DNA from 3 places in the Bacillus sp. Pc3 genome. Region 3 is predicted to be linked to each of the others. Evidence: predicted binding sites of a transcription regulator. Region 3 holds the regulator's gene; each other region holds the start of a gene.
What was found. Region 3 encodes Rex, which represses fermentation and respiration genes when NADH is low (regulators of the CRP and FNR family bind a similar motif). Its sites were predicted from a motif close to TTGTGAAATATTTCACAA; they were not measured.
Positions count from the first base shown of each region.

Region 1: SB24_RS08160 (L-lactate dehydrogenase) is a predicted target of Rex. The motif match lies at 4,551-4,568, and genes of this name have one in related genera.
Region 2: SB24_RS11475 (YwiC-like family protein) is a predicted target of Rex. The motif match lies at 5,574-5,591, and genes of this name have one in related genera.

Region 1 covers NZ_CP010406.1:1,760,495-1,768,190, reverse strand. The annotation lists gene SB24_RS08175 (YfcC family protein) at 117-1,550, shown strand; gene SB24_RS08170 (DUF6773 family protein) at 1,642-2,130, shown strand; gene amyE (alpha-amylase) at 2,360-4,339, shown strand; gene SB24_RS08160 (L-lactate dehydrogenase) at 4,610-5,563, shown strand; gene SB24_RS08155 (MDR family MFS transporter) at 5,605-7,137, opposite strand; gene SB24_RS08150 (MarR family transcriptional regulator) at 7,251-7,696, shown strand, end outside.
Region 2 covers NZ_CP010406.1:2,406,101-2,413,796, reverse strand. The annotation lists gene narH (nitrate reductase subunit beta) at 1-1,186, opposite strand, end outside; gene SB24_RS11485 (nitrate reductase subunit alpha) at 1,176-4,862, opposite strand; gene SB24_RS11480 (cyclic nucleotide-binding domain-containing protein) at 5,041-5,517, opposite strand; gene SB24_RS11475 (YwiC-like family protein) at 5,660-6,379, shown strand; gene SB24_RS11470 (fumarate/nitrate reduction transcriptional regulator Fnr) at 6,411-7,127, opposite strand; gene narK (nitrate transporter NarK) at 7,225-7,696, opposite strand, start outside.
Region 3 covers NZ_CP010406.1:1,451,909-1,459,604, reverse strand. The annotation lists gene abc-f (ribosomal protection-like ABC-F family protein) at 1-1,193, opposite strand, end outside; gene moaC (cyclic pyranopterin monophosphate synthase MoaC) at 1,333-1,845, shown strand; gene SB24_RS06655 (redox-sensing transcriptional repressor Rex) at 1,842-2,489, shown strand; gene SB24_RS06650 (twin-arginine translocase TatA/TatE family subunit) at 2,508-2,678, shown strand; gene tatC (twin-arginine translocase subunit TatC) at 2,685-3,443, shown strand; gene SB24_RS06640 (YdiK family protein) at 3,482-3,673, opposite strand; gene SB24_RS06635 (CPBP family intramembrane glutamic endopeptidase) at 3,670-4,404, opposite strand; gene groES (co-chaperone GroES) at 4,641-4,925, shown strand; gene groL (chaperonin GroEL) at 4,967-6,601, shown strand; gene SB24_RS06620 (DUF4064 domain-containing protein) at 6,824-7,171, opposite strand.

The sequences.
Region 1 (7,696 bases), 310 kb from region 3:
AAAAGCTGTCTGTTTTTTATTTTTGATATTGAAAACAGGCAATCGGTCTGTATATAATATAGCACATATCTGTATTTTCTGAATAGTTTATAAATTTAAAGCGGGATGGTGATGTTATGGCTGTGCCGAAGGCCGAACCTGTATTGAAAAAGAAGAAATTGTTTGTGATGCCTGATGCTTATGTGCTGCTGTTCATTGTCGCTTTACTATGCGCGATAGCGTCGTACATCGTTCCCGCGGGGGAATTTGACAGGGTGACAAAGGGCAGTGTGACGTCCGCCGTCCCGGGGAGTTATCATTCTTTAGACCGGTCTCCTGTCAGCCCGATCGCTTTTTTTACCGCGATTCAGGAAGGGATGACAAGTTCCGCGCCGATTATTTTTTTAATCCTGTTTACGGGCGGCACCATTGCGATTTTGGAGAAAACGGGCGCCATCAATGGATTGATCAGTAATGTCATCAGTACGTTCCGCACAAAACAGCTGCTGTTTATTGCGATTGTCGGATCTCTATTTTCGATCCTCGGCACAACCGGCATCGTCGTTAATTCCGTGATCGGTTTTATTCCGATCGGCCTGATCGTCGCCCGCTCGCTGAAATGGGACGCCGTGGCCGGAGCGGCCGTCATTTATATCGGCTGCTATGCCGGGTTTAACGCGACGATTTTATCACCTTCACCGCTCGGGTTATCACAAAGCATCGCGGAGCTGCCGCTGTTTTCCGGTATCGGCCTGCGGATTGCCGTCTACATTTGTTTTCTGTTATCATCTATTTTATATATTTATCGGTATACGAGAAAACTCAGAAAAGCAAAGGACGCCAGTCTGCTGGGGAACGATTGGTTTCCGGCGGCAGGTTCACTCCCGCAGGTTTCTGAGCCGGAGGACAAGCATGTCCCGTTTACCGTCCGCCATAAATTGATTCTGGCTGTTGCGGCTTTGTCGCTTGCCGGCTTTTTATACGGCGCGCTTACTCTTGGCTGGTCTGATTCAGAGATGGCCGCCGTGTTCATTTTTATCTCAATCGTGTCCGGACTGATTGCGGGAATGGCGGCAAATGATATCGCAAAAACGTTTATTACAGGCTGTCAGGGGCTCGTTTACGGTGCGCTGATCGTCGGAATGGCGAGAAGCATTTCCGTTATCCTGGAACATGGAAAGCTGCTTGATACGGTAGTCAATGGACTTGCGTCACTGCTGGACGGTTTCAGCCCTATGGCAGGCGCAATCGGAATGTATATTTCCAGCGCCCTGCTTCATTTTCTGATTTCATCGGGCTCAGGGGAGGCGGTCGTATTTATTCCGATCTTGGCGCCGCTTGCCGATCTGATGGGCATCACGAGACAGGTCGCGGTTGAAGCGGTCATGCTCGGAGAAGGCGTCGTAAACTGTGTCAATCCGACTTCCGGCGTGCTGATGGCCGTACTGGCTGCCAGCGGCATTCCGTACGTAAAGTGGCTTCGCTTCATGATTCCGCTGGCGCTGATTTGGTTTGTCATCGGTCTCGTGTTTATCTGCATAGGCGTCCTGATCAATTGGGGCCCTTATTAACATTTTTGTCAATGATATTTCGGTTTATCATTATGAATCGGCAAGATATAATGGGAGTTGTAAGCCATTCTTAATAGTACGGGAGGAAGTCATGAATCAGCGTCGGAACAGACTTTCAAACGTGAATGGAAAGAGTGAGAGTGTGAAAGAGAAAGAACGAATGATTTGGTCAGAAGTCGGAATGCTTGTGGGCACACTGTCTTTGCTTGACATCATCGTACGCGGACTTGTTCTGAACTGTCCGTTTAGGGAATGGGCCGGTAGCTTGGCGGTTTTCTTCATTATAATTGTTTATTATTGCATCAGGGCGGGAGCGTCGGGAATGCTCATGCCGAGAATAGACACCAAAGAAGAACTGCAAAAGCGGGTGAAGCAGCAGCGGATAGATTCAATTGCGGTCACTTTTGCGGTAGCGGCGATTACGATGTACGACAGGGGGTTTCCCCATACATTCTTTGCTTGGCTGAAAATGATCTTTCTTTTTATCGTCTGCGGAGGCATTCTGTTTCTGCTTCGGTATGTCATTGTGAAGCTGTCTTACAGAAGAGCGATAAAAGAAATAAAAAAGAAATCATCTTGACAGGTGGTTTCTTTTTTTGTTTGAAAGCGGGAAGTCTTTTTAATTGATAGGAATATAGATTTGAATTCACTCTGCCACGTTGCTTTGATAGAGAGAGTGTGATAAGTTGAAATGTAAGCGTTAACAAAATTATCCAGTCTTCACAACAGTTGAAAGGAGCTGAAGAAAGAGTAAGAGGAATTTTTGACTCCGCAGTCAGTCTTCAAAAATGAAATAAGGAGTGTCAAAAATGTTTGAAAAACGATTCAAAACCTCTTTACTGCCGTTATTCGCCGGATTTTTATTGCTGTTTCATTTGGTTTTGTCAGGCCCGGCGGCTGCAAACGCTGAAACTGCAAACAAATCGAATAAGGTGACCGCGTCATCGGTCAAAAACGGGACCATCCTTCATGCATGGAATTGGTCGTTCAATACGTTAACACAAAATATGAAAGATATTCGTGATGCGGGCTATGCAGCCATTCAGACGTCTCCGATTAACCAAGTAAAGGAAGGGAACCAAGGAGATAAAAGCATGAGGAACTGGTACTGGCTGTATCAGCCGACATCGTACCAAATCGGCAACCGTTACTTAGGCACTGAACAAGAATTTAAGGACATGTGTGCAGCCGCGGAAAAGTATGGCGTAAAAGTCATTGTCGATGCGGTTATCAATCATACTACCAGCGATTATGGCGCGATTTCTGACGAGATTAAGCGTATTCCAAACTGGACCCATGGAAACACACAAATTAAAAATTGGTCGGATCGATGGGACGTCACTCAAAATTCCTTGCTTGGGCTGTATGATTGGAATACACAGAATACTGAGGTGCAGGCCTATCTGAAACGTTTCTTGGAAAGAGCATTGAATGACGGAGCAGACGGATTCCGCTATGATGCCGCCAAGCATATAGAGCTTCCGGATGATGGGAATTACGGCAGCCAGTTTTGGCCGAATATCACAAATACATCGGCGGAGTTCCAATACGGAGAAATCCTGCAAGACAGCGCGTCCAGAGATACTGCTTATGCGAATTATATGAATGTGACGGCTTCTAACTACGGGCATTCCATCAGATCCGCTTTAAAGAACCGTAATCTGAGTGTGTCGAATATCTCCCGTTATGCATCTGACGTGTCTGCGGACAAGTTAGTCACATGGGTGGAATCACATGATACGTATGCCAATGATGATGAAGAGTCCACATGGATGAGTGATGACGATATTCGTTTAGGCTGGGCAGTGATTGGTTCCCGCTCAGGAAGCACGCCTCTTTTCTTTTCCAGACCTGAGGGCGGAGGAAATGGTGTAAGATTTCCCGGAAAAAGTCAAATAGGAGATCGCGGGAGCGCCTTATTTAAAGATCAGGCGATTACTGCGGTCAATACATTTCACAATGTAATGGCCGGGCAGCCTGAGGAACTCTCGAATCCGAATGGGAACAACCAAATCTTTATGAATCAGCGCGGCTCAAAAGGCGTTGTGCTGGCAAATGCAGGATCCTCTTCTGTCACCATCAATACTTCAGCGAAATTACCTGACGGCAGGTATGATAATAGGGCCGGCGCCGGTTCATTTCAAGTAGCGAACGGCAAACTGACAGGTACGATCAATGCCAGATCGGCGGCTGTTCTTTATCCTGATGATATTGGAAATACGCCTCATGTCTTTCTTGAGAATTACCAAACGGGGGCAGTCCATTCTTTCAATGATCAGCTGACGGTCACCCTGCGTGCAAATGCGAAAACAACAAAAGCCGTTTACCAAATCAATAATGGGCAGCAGACAGCATTTAAGGATGGAGACCGACTAACGATCGGGAAAGGAGATCCAATCGGCACGACATACAACATCAAATTAACCGGAACGAACGGCGAGGGTCCAGCGAGAACCCAAGAATACACATTTGTCAAAAAAGACCCGTCCCAAACCAACATCATTGGCTATCAAAACCCGGACCATTGGGGCCAGGTAAATGCTTATATCTATAAACATGATGGAGGCAGGGCCATAGAATTAACCGGATCGTGGCCGGGGAAAGCAATGACTAAGAATGCAAATGGAATGTACACGCTGACGCTGCCTGCGAATACGGATACGGCCAATGCCAAAGTGATTTTTAACAATGGCAGCGCCCAAGTGCCCGGACAGAACCAGCCCGGCTTTGATTATGTGCAGAATGGTTTGTATAACAACTCCGGTTTGAATGGTTATCTTCCGCATTAATGGATAGGGCCATCATCACATCAGCGTGCCGGCAAACCCCCGCTTCTGGGAAAGGGACAGCGCGTCTTCAATCACGCTGAAAAGATGACAACATCCTAAAACGGTTCCGTTTTAGGATGTTGTCAACAATCTGGAAACCATCACCGATATTTTTTTGTTCAAAAATCAAACTTTTCTCTTGCAAAAGTTTGTGAAGTGTTGCACAATATAAATGTGAAATACTTCACAAGATAAAAACAGACACCACGAAACACTGGAGGATGAGCATACATGATGAACGAACGAGTGAACAAAGTAGCATTAATCGGAGCAGGTTTTGTTGGAAGCAGTTATGCATTTGCGTTAATTAACCAAGGGATCACAGATGAGCTTGTGATCATTGATGTAAATAGAGAAAAAGCCATGGGAGATGTCATGGATTTAAATCACGGAAAGGCATTTGCGCCTCATCCGGTCAAAACGTCTTACGGCACATATGAGGATTGTAAGGATGCCGATATCGTGTGCATCTGTGCAGGAGCCAATCAAAAACCGGGTGAAACGAGACTTGAGCTGGTCGAAAAAAATCTCGCCATTTTTAAAAGCATTGTCGGTGAAGTAATGGCAAGCGGATTTGACGGCATCTTCCTCGTTGCCACAAACCCGGTCGACATTCTCACTTATGCGACATGGACATTCAGCGGGCTGCCGAAAGAACGCGTCATCGGAAGCGGCACGACACTGGATTCTGCGCGATTCCGTTATATGCTGAGCGAATACTTCGGAGCCGCTCCGCAAAACGTACACGCCCACATTATCGGCGAGCATGGCGATACCGAGCTTCCTGTATGGAGTCACGCCAATATCGGCGGAGTGCCGGTGCAGCAATTGCTGGAGAAAAATGCAGCTTACAAACAGGACGAGCTGGATCAGATCGTTGACGATGTGAAAAACGCGGCCTACCATATTATCGAGAAAAAAGGCGCGACATATTACGGAGTGGCGATGAGCCTCGCCCGCATCACAAAAGCGATTTTGCGTAATGAAAACAGCATTTTAACCGTCAGCACATATCTGGACGGCCAATACGGTGTAAACGACGTCTTTATCGGCGTTCCGGCCGTCGTCAATCGGAACGGCATCGCAGGTGTGACGGAACTTGAGCTGAATGAAACAGAACAGGCTCAATTCAGCCGCAGCGCAAACGTGCTGAAAGATATTCTCGCTCCGCATTTCGCAGAGTAAACAAAAAAGCAGTACATGACAAACGCCATGTACTGCTTTTTTTAATTCGCTTTTTTCGCCATTTCCTGAGAGGTTTTTACTCTCGCTTTTCCCATAAACAAAATGGTAACGGCCGCAATGACGATCGGCGCCAGCGCAAGCGTAAATACATATGTGATGCTTTGCGACATGGCGTCAATAATGCGATCCAGAATGTGCGGCGGAATATGGGCGCGCGTGCCGGCCTGGAAAATCTCCTGCGGATTTCCGATGTTCTGCATCGCGCCGCCCGCTCCTTTCATGCCGCTGAATGAATCTGTGAGCTTATTGGTAAACACATTCGTCTGGATGGTTCCGAAAATCGTCACACCGAGCGTCATACCGAATGATCTCAAAAACGAGTTTGTTGAGTTGGCGCTTCCGCGGTAACGCGGCTCCAGATCGTTCATGGACGCGGCCGGCAGCAGTGAGAAGTTGAAGCCGACACCGAATCCGGAGATCAGCATGAATACCGTCAGCATTGTACGCGCCGTATCCGGTGTCATATTGGAAAGCAGCAGCATTCCGATAAAGAAAGCGACCACGGAAATCAGCATTAAAGTGCGGAACCGCACTTTTGTCTGGAAAATTCCGCCGATCATACTTCCGATAACAGAGCCGATCATCATCGGCGTCAAAATAAAGCCCGCGCTTGTCGCGGTGCTTCCGTACACAGCCTGAACGAAGATCGGGATAAACACCGCTAAAATGACGAACGTGGCTCCGTAAAGGAACGCCAGAATCTGTGCCGTAGCAAATAAACGGTTTTTAAACATCCAAAATGAGATAATCGGTTCTTCCGCTTTTCTTTCCACAATAAAAAAGGCGATAAAGAACACGGCGAACACAGCGAACAGACCGATGATCTGCACGGAGTTCCAATCATATGTTTTTCCGCCGAGCTCAAGAGCGAACATCAGACCGACAATGGAAACCACCAGCGTGATTGCGCCGGCCCAGTCGATTTTCTGCTTCTTGTGTTCAAGGGATTCTTTATAATAACGAAGAATAAAAAACAATGATAAAATACCGATCGGCACGTTGATGTAAAACACCCAGTGCCAGCTGATGGAGTCGGTAATGAGCGCGCCTAAAAGCGGCCCGAGAACGCTGGACAGGCCGAAAACGGCACCGAACATGCCCGACATTTTTCCGCGTTTTTCCGGCGGGAATAAATCAAAAATGATCGTGAAGGCGATCGGCATCAGCGCGCCTCCGCCGATTCCCTGAATGACGCGGTAAATGATGAGCTGATCCATTGTTTGGGCGATTCCGCATAACGCGGATCCGATTAAGAAAAGAATAAGACCGAATAAAAAGAAACGTTTGCGTCCGTACATATCGGACAGTTTTCCGTAAATCGGCATACCGGCCATAACGGCTACCATGTATGATGCCGTCACCCACGCGAACTTATCGAAACTTCCGAGGTCCGCCACGATATTTCCCATCGCAGTGGCAACGATTGTATTATCCATAGCCGACATTAAAATGCCCAGCAAAAGACCGATGACGACAAACTTCGTCGAGGCGTCCTTCGCGGCTGTTTGTTCCATGCTTTTTCCTCCCATACTTACTTTTAATCATTAAATTTGCTATGATCATATTAGATTTGCCGAAAATTATCTTGATCGTCAAGATAAATTGATTTTATAGGGAGGCCTGTCAGTTGTCAACAAGAAATACCAGAAGCGAGACGGAGGAAACCGCGATACAGTTATTCCGAAAGATGGCCACAAGGACGATCCTGTTTCATCAGGCGGCCGCTCAATCTCTCGGTCTGTTTCCAACCGATTTAAAATCAGCTGATATCTTAAATGAAGCAGGCCCGATGACCGCAGGCGAGCTTGGGAAAAAAACCGGTCTCAGCACAGGTTCGGTAACGGCGCTCATTGACCGGCTCGAAAAAGCGGGATATGTCATGAGGAAAAAAGACCCCGAAGACAAACGTCGGGTGATTATCGTGCCGCTGACAGCCGGAAAGGCGAATGTGAAGCAATTGTTCAGCTCCTTATCCCAGTCTACGATCAGCCTTTGCCGGCAATATAAAGAAGAAGAACTGCGGCTGATATTCGATTTTTTAGGAAAAGCGACGGACATGATGGAAGACGAGCT
Region 2 (7,696 bases), 950 kb from region 3:
CCGCCGTTAACAGCTGCGCCAAATAGTCAATCGGAATTCTCATTTGGTCGATAGCCGGAAAAATCGCTTCCGCCGTTTGCCGGCTGCCTTTTCCTTCAAAGAGATTCATAATCGGGCTGAGCGGCGGAATGTACCAAACCATCGGCAGCGTACGGTACTCAGGGTGAAGCGGAAGCGCAATCTTCCAGTCAATGATCATTTTATAGATCGGCGATTGCTGCGCCGCTTCTATCCATTCAGCCGGGATGCCTTGTTCTTTTGCCAGTTTGGCAATCTCAGGATCATTCGGATCAAGAAAAACGTCCAGTTGGGAATGGTAGAGATCCTTTTCATTTTCAACCGATGCCGCTTCCTCCACTTTGTCCGCGTCATACAGCATGACGCCGAGATAGCGGATTCTGCCGACACACGTTTCGGAGCAGATGGTCGGCAGCCCCGCCTCCAAGCGCGGAAAGCAGAGTGTGCATTTTTCCGCTTTGTTCGTTTGCCAGTTAAAATAGACTTTTTTATAAGGACAGGATGAGACGCAATATCTCCATGAACGGCATGCGTTTTGATCCACAAGCACAATGCCGTCCTCCTCACGTTTGTACATGGCGCCGGACGGGCAGGAGGACACGCACGCCGGATTAATGCAGTGCTCACAAATACGCGGAAGATACATCATAAAGACTTCATCGAATTCTGTTTTGATCGATTCCTCCATCTTTTGCACGTTTGGATCTTCAAGCCCTGTAATGTGGCCGCCAGCGAGATCATCCTCCCAGTTCGGGCCCCATTCGATATTCATGAAATCCCCCGTTAAGGACGATTTCGGCCGCGCCACCGGCTGGTGCTTTTTTTGCGGGCTGTTTGTTAATGTTTCATAATCATAGTTCCAAGGTTCATAGTAGTCATCAATCGTCGGCTGATTCGGATTATAGAAAAGGCCTGCAAGCCGGTTTGTTTTCGGGCCTGATTTCAGTTCAAGCTTTCCTTTTTTCAACGTCCAGCCGCCTTTATATTTGTCCTGGTCCTCCCATTGCTTCGGGTAGCCGATGCCGGGCTTTGTTTCTACATTATTAAAATACATATATTCCGCACCGGAACGGTTTGTCCACGTGTTTTTGCAGGTGACGCTGCACGTGTGGCAGCCGATGCATTTATCCAAATTCATGACCATCCCGATCTGCGCTTTAATCTTCAAGCCAATCGACCTCCTTCAGCTTGCGGATGACGACATTCAGATCGCGCTGATTCCCCGTCGGACCGTAATAGTTAAAGCCGTAACTGAGCTGGGCATAGCCCCCGATCATCTGGGTCGGCTTGACGTGAATCCTTGTCGGGCTGTTATGGGTGCCTCCGCGGTTATTCGTCAGTTTTGTGCCGGGCACATTGATGTGGCGGTCCTGGGCATGGTGCATAAACGCCATTCCTTTAGGAATCCGGTGAGACAAAACCGCTCTCGCGACGACAACGCCGTTTCGGTTGAAGCATTCAATCCAATCGTTGTCTTTGATATCCGTGTCCTCTGCGTCATCTTTATTCATCCACACGGTCGGCCCGCCGCGGAACAGCGTCAGCATCGGCAGAGAATCAAAATACATGCTGTGGACGGACCATTTATTATGCGGCGTCAAATAATTAAGAACGATTTCTTTGCCCTCTTGATCAGGCCGCTTGCTTAGGAACGGACGGTGCTGGAGGATCGGTTTAAATGTCGCCATCGTTTCACCGAATTCCATCATCAGTTCATGATCGACATAATAGGATTGTCTGCCTGTCAGCGTCCGCCACGGAATTAATTTTTCCACATTCGTCGTAAACGGCGAGTACCTGCGCCCTCCTTTTTCTGAACCGGTAAAGGCCGGAGAGGTGATGACCGTTTTCGGCTGGGCTGTAATTTGCTCGAACGTAAAGCATTCTTCCTCGCGCTCTTCCGCCAGGTCTTTCAGCTCCAGATTGGTAATGTTTTCAAGTGATTCCCATGCTTTCACGGCGACTTTTCCATTTGAGGTGGACGACAGGGTTAAAATCGCTTCCGCCGCCTGCTTCGCTTCACTTATATTCGGGCATCCTTTGGCAACGCTGTTTGAATCGGTTTCTCCCAGTCTCTGTTTGAGTGATTCATATTCATCCGCAATCGACCAGCTCATCCCTTTTGTTCCGCTCGGTTTTAAAGCCGTATGAGGGCCGAGCGCGGTCATTTTATGAAAAATGTGTTTGTAATCCCGTTCAACGACATGGATGTTCGGCATCGTTTTTCCCGGAATGGCTTCACATTCGCCTTTGCTCCAGTCATTGATTTTGCCGAATGGCTGCGCCAATTCCTGCATGGTGTCGTGGAGGAGCGGCGTTGCGACTACCTCTTTTACCGGCTCCATATCGACTTCTTCCGCCAGATCGGAAACGGCTTTTGACAGCGCCTTAAAAATATCCCAGTCTGACTTCGATTCCCACGGCGCCGAGATGGCCGGAGCAAATGGATGAATAAACGGATGCATATCCGTGCTGCTGAGATCGTGTTTTTCATACCATGTCGCCGCCGGCAGCACGATATCGGAATACAGCGCCGTACCCGCCATTCGAAAATCAAGATTGATTAACAAGTCGAGCTTGCCTTCCGGCGCCTGCTCCCGCCATTTGATTTCTTCAGGGCGGATGCTGTCGCTGTCGTCATTCATCAGACCGTTCGTCGTCCCCAGCAGATGCTTGAGAAAATATTCATGCCCTTTCCCTGAGCTTGAGATCAGATTTGCCCGCCATACGAAGAGATTTCTTGGGAAATTCACTTCATTGTCAGGGTCTTCAATCGCGAATTTCAGTTTTTTTTCTTGAAGCCGTGAGGCCACGTACGCACCTACGTCTTCAGGTGTCGCCGCCCCCGCTTTCTCAGCTTCTTTGTACAGATCAATGCCGTTTTGATTGAATGTCGGGTAAGACGGAAGCCACCCTAATCGCGCCGCCAGCACATTGTAATCGGCGTGATGCTTGTAGCGGGATGACGCGGCGATCGGTGAAGCCAAGTCACTGATCGGCTGGTCTTCATAACGCCACTGGTCTGTCGCAAAGTAGAAAAACGAGGTGCCGTTTTGCAGCTTAGGCACGCCTTCCCAGTCCTTTGCGGTTGCAATCGTCTGCCACCCTTCAGCCGGACGGAGTTTTTCCTGCCCCACGTAATGGGCCCAGCCTCCGCCGTTTACACCTTGGGCGCCTACGAGTAAAACAAGATTTAACACCGCACGGTAAATCGTGTCGGAGTTGAACCAGTGGTTAATGCCAGCCCCTACGATAATCATGGATCTGCCGTCTGTGTCGATCGCATTTTGGGCAAACTCCCTGGCAATCTGAATAACGGCTTCTCTTTTAATTCCCGTAATCTGTTCCTGCCAGGCAGGTGTGAACGGACGGGGATCATCATAGGATGCGGCTGATTGTCCGCCGATGCCCCGGTTCACGCCGTAGTTGGCCAATATCAAGTCAAACACGGTCGTGACGTACGTCTCTTCACCGTTCAGGTCCAGTTTTTTAATAGGAAGATCCCGCTCAAGCACTTTGTTTCCGTCATCTGAAAAATACGGAATGCGCACTGAGCCGATTTCGTCCTCTATTCCGAGCACTGAGAGACGGGGCTCAATCTGTTCCCTGGTGTCTTCGTCGATCATGTGCAGATTCCATTTCTGCTGCCCGTCCCAGCGGGAGCCCATTGTGCCTTGCGGTATGGCAAACGCACCTGTCTGTTCATTCCAGACCGCCGGCTTCCACTGATCATTTTTTGTCTGCCGCCCGATGTCTTTTGCATGCAGAAACCGTCCCGCTGTATACACGCCGTTCTCTTTTGAAAGAGTGACGAAGAATGGAAAATCGGTGTATTGCTTCGCGTACTCAATAAAACGTTCAGTTTCTTGGTTCACGTAAAATTCCTGCAAAATGACGTGACCCATCGCCATCGCAAGCGCCCCGTCAGTCCCCTGGCGGATACTCAGCCAGTCATCTGCGAACTTTGAGGATTCCGCAAAATCGGGACTGATCGAAATGACTTTAGCGCCTTTATAGCGGGCTTCCGCCAGAAAATGCGCATCAGGCGTTCTCGTTAACGGAACGTTGGAGCCCCATGTGATAATATAGCCTGAATTGTACCAATCACTGCTCTCCGGAACGTCCGTCTGGTCGCCCCAAATTTGCGGGGACGCCGGCGGAAGATCCGCATACCAGTCATAGAAACTGAGCATTGGGCCGCCGATTAACGACATGAATCGCGAACCTGATGCGTGGCTGATCATGGACATCGCCGGGATCGGAGAAAAACCGACATTCCGGTCAGGCCCGTATTTCATCACTGTATACAGCAGAGAGGCTGAAATCAGCTTCAGCACCTCCGGCCATTCCGCGCGGACAAAGCCGCCTTTCCCTCTTGCCTGTTTATAGGACTTCGCTTTTTCAGGGTTTTCAACGATCGATTTCCAGGCATCCAGCGGATTTTGATGCGCCTGCAATGCTTCCCGCCATAAATTGATCAGCACACCGCGTACATATGGATATTTCACACGGAGCGGGCTGTAAATGTACCATGAAAAACTGGCCCCCCGCGGGCAGCCTCTCGGTTCGAAATCAGGCATATCCGGGCCTGTTGATGGATAATTCAAGTTTTGTCCTTCCCACGTGACAATTCCGTTTTTCACATAAATATTCCAGCTGCAAGAACCCGTGCAGTTGACGCCGTGGGTGGAGCGAACGACTTTGTCGTACTGCCATCTGTTTCTGTATACATTCTCCCAATCACGATCTTCGCTTGTCGTTTGGCTATGGTTATTTGAATGATGTTCGATAGGAGAAAAATAGTTTAATCTCCTGAGCAACGGACTCATTTTCTTTTTCTTCATGATCGTTCACTCCTTCCGAGTCAGGTGATGCTATGTACACTATAAACAGAGACGTCGCATCACCTTGTGAACTATGTCACACACTCTGCTTTTTTCACAAAACGTTCACACAGAGCAGCAGGAAGGATTTTCAAACGATATGGGGACGCCCGGCGTCATCAAAAAAAACCGGTTCTGTTTAAGAACCGGGTTCGGCGTTTTCATCCCGTGATGTATGCAGATACCGCAAAAACAACTGATAGGAACAGAAGACATTTTGCTGAAGCATCGCCAAAAAGTTCATTTGCAGCCGCGGATCGTAAGACATCATTTTCTTAAATACGGAATATGGAATATGAAGTACCAGAATATCCGGTGAGGCATTGACTGAGATAAAAGGCGATAAATAGAGCCCGCCTTTTTCATCAATCGGAAACACATCGCCTTTTTCCCACAGCGCAACGGTTTGCGACCCTTCAGGGAGCCTGCTGTCCGTAAAACGGATATTGCCTTTTAATACAATATAAACGGATTGTGAATGAAGAAAGGATGGAGATTGGCCAGATGAGCCGCGGATAAACGTCCCGTTTTTCAGCAAGGTTTCGACAATGGACAGAGGCACTTCATTAAACATAGGAAGTTGTTTCAGAAATAATAAATAGTCACACTGATTCATAGGAAAGCCTCCTGTGCTAAGGATAGCTTTAGTGTAGCCCGATTGAGCCCACGCGGCAGTGATGTATTTCACAGCTTGTATGATAAAAGTCACTTATCAGGAGAGTGTATGTACTTATAATGAAATAAAAAGGAGGGTTTCGATGAAGGCGATGATTCCGAAGCAGCACGGCGCATGGGCGATGCTGCTGATTCCATTTTTACTCGGCATGGTCAAGGGTGGCCCGGTTTTCTGGCATATTCCGCTCTTTCTGGGCTGGCTGTTCCTTTACTTAGCGGTTTATCCCGTTTCGCTCGCTTTGAAAAAGAAACAGCTTCAGCCCTATCAAAAGTGGATATGGTATTACGGTTTTCCGGCCTGCTGCTTTTTGATCATTTCTGTCTATCATAAGCCGCAGCTCGTCTGGATCGGCGTTTTTTTATTGCCGCTGTTTCTCATACATACGCATTATGCCCGCCGAAAAAACGAACGGGCGCTCACGAATGATATTGCGGGTGTTTTGTTCTTTTGTTCAGGCGGGCTTGCGAGCTGCTGGCTGGGAACGGGAACCCTTGACGGCTGGGCCTGGTTTCTATTCTTGCAATCCGCTTTATTTTTTGTCGGGAGTTCTTTTTATGTGAAATCGGTCATACGGGAGAGAAAAAACAGAACCTTTGCATACTGGTCATGGGGATATCACCTCTTGCTCCCCTTTTTATCGGCTCTTCTCGGGGCAGGCTGGGCGTTTCTCTCTTTTATCCCAAGCAGTCTGCGGGCCTGGTTTTTTCACGGAAGAGACTGGCCGGTGAAAACGATCGGCATTCTGGAAATCGTAAATGCCGGCTTCTTTTTCGCCGTCATGTGTATATGTATCACAAGCTGAAAAACAAGGACACCGGCTGCCCTTGTTTTTTTCAGTCAATATTGCAGATCTCCAGCGGACAATTTTCACACTCGATCTCGCATCGTAAATAGTCCCGCTTGTGCAAAATAATTTTTCCGGTTTCGTCTATCGAAATAACCCCTTGTTTGCGGAGGTCTCCCAGCATGCGGTTGACGCTCTCCCTTGCCGCCGCGCAAAACTTAGCCAAATCCTGATTTGTCAGCACAATGTTAATCAGAATCCCGTCACTTCGTTCCACCCCGTAGCTGTTTGATAAGCGGATAAGGGTGGAATAGAGCGCCCCCTTTTTGCCGTGAAGAAGCAGGTCCCTGATCTTGGACTGGATTTTTCGAAGATGAGTGCTCATCCATTTCATAAATTCAAACGTCAAAACACCGTTTTGGATCAATTCCTTTTCCAGCTTGTTTTTATTAATGACGAGCACCTCGCCATCCTCTAACACTTTCGCACTGAGCATATATCTCGGCTCATCTGTGAATAGCGTCAATTCCCCGACAATATCGTTTTTTTGGCAGATTCTAAGCGTCAGGTCTTTTCCGTCAGACGTCAGCTTGCCGATTTCAATGAGTCCTGATTGAATCAGATAAAGCTCTTTTGCATCCATTCCTTCTTGAAACAAATAAGTATGTTTTTTCATTTTCCTTTTCGTACTGATCGATTCCAGCAATTCATGCAGTTCGCGGGAAAGAAGTTCTTTATCAGATTTTCGGACAGAGAGAATATTCATGAGCTCACCTCGAAGAAAGTCACGTTGCGTATGTATATTGTAACGTGACTTGATTTGCACTCACCCAGAAAAAACTAACAATCTTGTGAATGGATCATTATGAATTGAGGCTCTGACTGTTTCTCTCCGTATGTGTTTTCATTCTTTCCTGCCAATACATCCAGATCACAAGAACAAAGCTGGCTAACGCGACCTCTGAAAGCGCCATAAACCCGATCGCGTATTGGCCTGTTGCCTGAAATACACTTGCCAGAATCAGCGGAGGGAAAAAACCGCCCAGTCCGCCCATGGCAGACACAATTCCGTTGGCAATCCCCGCTTGCTTCGAAAAATAGAAAGGCACCAGTTTAAATACCGTCCCGTTTCCAATCCCTGAGCAGACTGCCACCGTCAGCGATCCGAACGCATAAAGGCCGATCGTCGGGGAGAATGACAGCATGACCCCTGACAGCGTAAGCCCTGCGAAAACGAACATCAGAATGCGGAGCGGGCTCAGTTTATCTGCAAGAAACCCTCCCACAGGCCTGAGCAGCGTAGAGACCGCAATAAAGCCGGCCGTCCGCAGACCG
Region 3 (7,696 bases):
TCCTGATCATAATAGCCGATTGTGACATTGGAACCGTACGTGATCGATCCGGATTCGGGGCTGAGCGTGTTCATAATGGTTTTCAGCAAGGTTGATTTGCCGATTCCGTTCGGTCCGACGAGGGCGGCGCTTTCGCCTCTTGTAATGCCGAAGGTCAGGTTTTTCAAGAGCGGCGGCTGGCCGTCATAGCTGATGGAAACATCCTGTACGCGCAGGACGTCGTTTCCGCTCTGTTTTGTAATGTCAAAACGGAAGGCGGCTGATTTTTCATCACCGAGCGGCTTTGCCATGACGTCCATCCGTTCAAGCTGTTTTCGTCTGCTTTGGGCTCTTTTCGTTGTAGAAGCTCTGGCCAGATTGCGGTCGACAAAATCTTGAAGCTTGGCGATTTCGTCCTGCTGTTTTTCATACAGCTTCAGGTCTTTCTCGTACTGCTCAGCTTTTTGTTCTAAATAGGCGCTGTAGTTGCCGAGATATTTTTTACTTTCTGTCCGTGAGACCTCGTACACTTGGCTGACGACTTTATCAAGAAAGTATCTGTCGTGGGAGACGATCAGAATGGCGCCTGAATATCCCTGTAAATAATGCTCAAGCCATGTAAGCGTATCGATGTCGAGATGGTTCGTCGGTTCATCCAGAATAAGCAGATCAGGCTGGGTCAGCAGCAGTTTTCCGAGCGCAAGTCTTGTTTTCTGGCCGCCGCTCAGGCTTTGCACTTTCACGGAATCGTCAAATTTTCCGAAGCCGAGGCCGTGAAGGATAGATCGGACATCCGCTTCATATTGATAGCCGCCTTTATCCTTGAAATCTTGCTGAAGCCTGTCATAGGTTTTCATCAGCGTCTCAAGATCCGCGGGGGCGGCCGTGGCCATCTTTTCTTCAATAGAGCGCATCTCTTTTTCCATTGCTTTCAGGAAATCAAAAACGCTCAGCAGTTCTTCTTTTATGGTAAGCTGGGATTCCAAGCCTGTGTGCTGGGCAAGGTATCCCATCGTTAATTCTTTCGGTTTGATTAATTCACCCTTTTCATATGAAAGGTGACCTGCGATAATTTTAAGGAGAGTTGATTTGCCGGCTCCGTTTCTGCCTACTATGGCGATGCGATCCCGAGATCTGACTTCAAGCTTTATATTGTTTAAAATAGGATCAGCGCCAAAAGATTTGGATAGCTGATTAATTTGTAAGATCATCATATTATTTCACCTCTGTTATAATAAGTTAAGTGTAGCTTATCAACCTGCTGTCAGCAAACAATACATCAGAATTGGAACATTATAGGATAAGACATCAGGGAGAAAATAGTGTATGATCAGAAGTAAGGAGAGTTTAAATATGAATGGATTTTCTCATTTTAATGAAGAAGGCCGTGCCCGCATGGTGGATATAAGCGATAAATCTTCAACAGTCCGTACTGCCGCTGCGATATCCAGCGTACACATGAAGCATGACGTGTACAGCAGAATCAAAAACCGCGAGATCGGAAAAGGAGACGTGCTGGCTGTCGCACAGGTGGCCGGAATTATGGCCGCAAAGCAGACGTCAGCGATTATCCCGATGTGCCACCCGCTTTCTTTAAGCAGCGTCGACATTTCATTCGGCTGGGAGGAAAAGGATTCCGAAGCCGTTCTTCATATACAGGCTAGCGTAAAAACGAAAGGGAGTACAGGTGTGGAAATGGAAGCGCTAACTTCCGCTTCAGTCTGCGCTTTGACCGTGTATGACATGTGTAAGGCGCTGGATAAAGGAATGGTCATCGGCCCGACCTGCCTCATGGAAAAAACAGGAGGCAAAAACGGTGATTTTAAAAGAGATGCATCTGAGTATAAAGTGGAGGACCAATCATGAACAAGGATCAATCAAAAATTCCACAGGCGACGGCAAAACGGCTGCCGCTTTATTATCGCTTTTTAAAGAATTTACACGCGTCAGGAAAACAGCGCGTTTCATCAGCTGAACTGAGCGACGCGGTAAAAGTCGATTCGGCCACGATCCGCCGGGATTTTTCCTATTTCGGGGCGCTCGGCAAAAAAGGATACGGCTATAATGTGGATTACCTGCTGTCATTTTTCAGAAAAACACTGGATCAGGATGAAACGACGAACGTCATTTTGATCGGTGTCGGGAATTTAGGGACGGCGTTTCTTCACTATAATTTCACAAAAAATAATAACACAAAAATATCTATGGCTTTTGATGTGAATCAGAGTAAAATAGGAACTGAGGTAGGCGGTGTGCCTGTCTTTGATCTTAATGATTTAGAGCTTCACATTAAGGATGAACCCGTGGCGATTCTTACCGTTCCGGCGGTTGCCGCCCAGTCAATCACCGACCGGCTCGTGTCGCTCGGAATCAAGGGAATCCTTAACTTTACGCCGGCCCGTTTGAATGTGCCGGATCACATTCGAATTCATCATATAGATTTAGCTGTAGAGCTTCAATCATTGGTTTATTTCTTGAAGCATTATTCTGTTTTGGAAGAAATTGAATAGCGAAAGGAGGAGCTGCACATGATCGGTCCTGGAAGCCTGGCGGTTATCGGTGTGGTGGCGGTGATTATTTTCGGTCCGAAGAAGCTTCCCGAATTAGGAAAAGCGGCGGGGGACACGCTTCGTGAATTTAAGAACGCTACTAAGGGATTAGCCGGTGAAGAAGAGGAAAAAAAGAAAGAAGAACAGTAAGATAGGATGACGCGTATGAGAGTGAATCAAATGACGCTTGTGGAGCATATTGCCGAACTTCGGAAACGATTGCTGATTGTGGCGTTATCCTTTACGGTTTTCTTTATTGCCGGCTTTTTTCTGGCAAAACCTATCATTGTGTATCTTCAAAAAGCCGATGAAGTAAAAGAGCTCACCCTTAATGCTTTTAACCTGACGGATCCGCTGTTTATCTTTTTGCAGTTCGCGTTTATCATCGGCATCATTTTGACTTCGCCGATTATTCTCTATCAGATTTGGGCGTTTGTCAGCCCGGGCCTGTATGAGAAGGAGCGCAAAGTAACACTCAGCTATATTCCGATTTCGATCGTGCTGTTTGTCGGCGGTGTGTCGTTTTCTTATTATATTTTATTTCCGCTGGTCGTTGATTTTATGAAGCGGGTCTCGAATGACCTCGATGTCAACCAGGTGATCGGGATCACCGAGTACTTTCATTTTCTGCTGCAGCTGACGATTCCGTTCGGACTGCTGTTTCAGATGCCGGTGCTGATCATGTTTTTAACGAGACTCGGTGTTATCACGCCGATGTTTTTATCGAAGATCAGGAAGTACGCGTATTTTGTGCTGCTTGTGATCGCCGCGATGATTGCGCCGCCTGAGCTGCTGTCTCACTTGATGATTACCATTCCGCTTTGCATTTTATATGAGATCAGCATTCTTATCTCAAAAGCGGCGTATCGGAAAAGGCAGACCAGCAGTGAATCCGATCAGGACGTATCAGCATAAAAAAAGCCATTTCTCAATGATGAGAAATGGCTTTTCTTTTATTTTTGATTTTTCTTCACTTTAAATGAGAAAGCGAACATTTTAAACGAGATGCTGATATTATAAGCGGCGAAAACCATCAGCAGTATGGAATAAAAAGACCACATGCTTCCCGGAGAGCTTGCGGCCAAATACGTAAAGATACAGCCGACTGCGAAATAAATCAAGCCCCAAGTCATTGGGTTCCTCATACAAACAATCCTCCAATAATTAATTGCATTTGCTCACTATGCTGTTCAATATATTTTTGGGCGGGGCCGAGCTGCATGACCACGACAATGGTATTCATCATGACATGGGCGAATATCGGCACAATAATCCGTTTCGTCTGCACATACAAGAACGCAAAGGTAAAGCCCATGGCCGTATACAGCAGCAGGTGCGTGAGGTCTTGGTGCACAATGCCGAAAATGACGGAACTGATCAGTCCGGCGATAAAGAAATTCGTTTTTTCATATAATACACCGAAAATGATCTTCCGGAAAATGATTTCTTCAAGAATCGGCCCGACGATAGAAGAAACGATAATCATGAGCGGCATGGCTTTAATAATGTTAAGAATGGCTTTCGTGTTTTCGGAACCGCTGCCCACATGAAAGACATACTGCTCAATCATCCCGGCGATTCCCTGAGAAAATAAAGCGAGCCATATTCCCGCGACCGCCCAGAGAACGGACATGCCGGCGGATGCTTTCTTCCCGTTTCTTAATGTCTGCTTCGGCGCGGTTCTCAAAATCAAGAGAACGATAATCAGGCAGATAAAAAAGCTTACGACGGAATAAATCCCCTGAGCCATGGTGAGATTCGCATTCGTAGGGTGCCCGCCCGCATAGCCGAATTTGTACATTAAAGGAATGCCGATCAATGCGGAAAGCTGCATGATAACATATGTCAAAATGATATACCAATACTGTTTTCTCAAATGATATGTACTCCTTTATCCTATAAAATCAACTTATTTGTTCTTATTGTAACACAAGTGAACTTGACGTGAAAAAAGGAGAAAATCAGTGTGAGAGAGAATCATGTAAGCGTGAAAATTTTTTATTCTTATGACTTGAAATTGGAAGTGAGATTCTTTATTATAATAACTGTGTTAGCACTCTTTAGAGCTGAGTGCTAAAATTACATATTCATACTATTGAGGAGGTTATTACATTGTTAAAGCCATTAGGTGATCGCGTTGTCATTGAACTCGTAGAATCTGAAGAAAAAACTGCCAGCGGAATCGTATTACCGGATTCTGCAAAAGAAAAGCCGCAAGAAGGCAAAATCGTGGCAGCCGGTTCAGGTCGCGTGTTGGAAAGCGGAGAGCGCGTTGCTTTAGAAGTAAAAGAGGGCGACCGCATTATCTTCTCAAAATACGCCGGTACTGAAGTGAAATACGAAGGTACTGAATACTTAATCTTACGTGAAAGCGACATTTTAGCTGTTATCGGCTAAGCAAATAAATATTTTTAAAAATTCGAGGAGGTTTCGTTAACATGGCAAAAGATATTAAGTTTAGTGAAGAAGCACGCCGCGCTATGCTTCGCGGTGTCGATGCGCTTGCTGACGCTGTAAAAGTAACTTTAGGGCCAAAAGGACGCAACGTGGTTCTGGAGAAAAAATTCGGTTCTCCGTTAATTACAAATGACGGTGTGACAATCGCAAAAGAAATTGAACTTGAAGATGCGTTTGAAAACATGGGTGCGAAGCTTGTAGCTGAAGTAGCCAGCAAAACAAACGACGTTGCCGGTGACGGTACGACGACTGCGACTGTACTTGCGCAGGCTATGATCCGCGAAGGCTTGAAAAACGTAACTGCGGGGGCTAACCCTGTCGGCGTGCGTAAAGGTATGGAACAAGCCGTGACTGTAGCAATCGAAAACTTAAAAGAAATTTCTAAGCCGATCGAAGGCAAAGAGTCTATCGCTCAGGTTGCTGCGATCTCTGCTGCTGATGAGGAAGTCGGAAGCCTTATCGCTGAAGCAATGGAGCGCGTAGGAAACGACGGGGTCATCACAATCGAAGAGTCTAAAGGATTCACAACTGAGCTTGAAGTTGTTGAAGGTATGCAATTCGACCGCGGATATGCGTCTCCTTACATGGTGACTGACTCTGATAAGATGGAAGCGGTTCTTGACAATCCTTACATCTTAATCACAGACAAAAAAATCACAAACATTCAAGAAATCCTTCCTGTGCTTGAGCAAGTTGTACAGCAAGGCAAACCATTGCTTCTGATCGCTGAAGATGTTGAAGGTGAAGCTCTTGCTACACTCGTTGTCAACAAACTTCGCGGCACATTCAACGCTGTTGCCGTTAAAGCTCCTGGCTTCGGTGACCGCCGTAAAGCAATGCTTGAAGACATCTCTGTTCTTACAGGCGGAGAAGTAATCACAGAAGACTTAGGCCTTGACCTGAAATCTACTGAAATCGGACAATTGGGACGCGCTTCTAAAGTTGTGGTAACGAAAGAAAACACAACAATCGTAGAAGGCGCCGGCGACACTGAAAAAATCGCTGCACGCGTCAACCAAATCCGCGCTCAAGTGGAAGAAACAACTTCTGAATTCGACAGAGAAAAATTACAAGAGCGTCTTGCGAAACTTGCCGGCGGCGTAGCTGTCATCAAAGTCGGCGCTGCGACTGAAACTGAGCTGAAAGAGCGTAAACTTCGCATCGAAGACGCCCTCAACTCAACTCGCGCAGCTGTTGAAGAAGGCATCGTGTCCGGCGGCGGTACAGCGCTAGTCAACGTATACAACAAAGTCGCTGCAGTGGAAGCTGAAGGCGATGCGCAAACAGGTATCAACATCGTGCTTCGCGCGCTTGAAGAGCCGATCCGTCAAATCGCGCACAATGCTGGTCTTGAAGGATCTGTCATCGTTGAGCGCCTGAAAAACGAAAAAATCGGCGTAGGTTTCAACGCTGCAACTGGCGAATGGGTAAACATGATCGAAAAAGGTATCGTTGACCCGACAAAAGTGACGCGTTCTGCTCTGCAAAACGCAGCTTCTGTAGCAGCAATGCTCCTGACAACTGAAGCCGTTGTCGCTGACAAACCGGAAGAAAACGCCGGCGGCGCAGGAATGCCTGACATGGGCGGCATGGGCGGTATGGGTGGCATGATGTAATCAAACGGAAAAAACCCTTGATACACCAAGGGTTTGACCGTTTTTCATCACCCCAATTAGCCGAAAAAATAACATTTCTTTATGAAATCCCGAAACTGAGGATGTTTCCAAAAGTCTGCTGGACTTTGTGGGAGGCATCCTCTTTCATAATTCAAATTTAATATATCGGGAACTTTTGTTTTTTATTGGCTAAAAAAGAAAGGCCCTGTTAAGGGCCTTTCTTTAAGCTGCTGTTGTTGTCGTTTTATCTTTTCTGACAAGTCCCATGATACCTGGAATAATAAGAAGAACAGCAGGCAGTAAATAGAACATTGATATACAAATTACTCCGCCAATTCCTGAGATAAGAAGCAATACTCCTCCGACTTTAGGTTTCTTCTTAACTACTACCGAAGCGACAATACCCAAAATTGATAAGACAACAGCTCCCCAGCCTAAACCAATGATTTCGCTTGTACCGCTTGAATTAAAAGAGGCATCAAGTCCACCAATAATCAATGCCATGATCGCTCCAATAAAACCAAAAATTCCACCCAATAATCCTAAAACAAATTCAGTTGTTCTTTTCATTATTAAACTCTCCCTTACTTAACTGGTACTGTAATTGATACAGCTTTATTTTTCATGAAGTCTATGTGACAACATCTCCAAAGTTTAATTTAATTTCTTTTGACTTTATCAACATCATTTTTTTCATCTGGAGCAGAGAATTCAAATACGCCTTTTTGTTTTATTCCGCCTTGGACTTCTCCATCAGTTAAGAACATGTTTGCAGCTAATTGCCAATAACGGCATTTCCTTGGTCAGGATAAAAGGTCAGGTTTTTGTCAGTTGTATTTTTGATGTATATTCCGACGTTTACCTTGTCTCTCATGATCTTTATAATGCCCAGATTAACTCATGCCCAGTGCTTCAGCATATTGTTTGCTTGCAACGACTTTTTTAGAACAGTCATCTTTAGTCTCTCAAGCTTTTTTTATTTTTTGAATCACTATCCCTGTGAGACATCATTTGTCGAGCTACTACAAGCCGCTAAAAACTAAGGATAGTACTAAAGACATGAATAAAAAGAGTCGCTTCTTCACCTAAAACCCC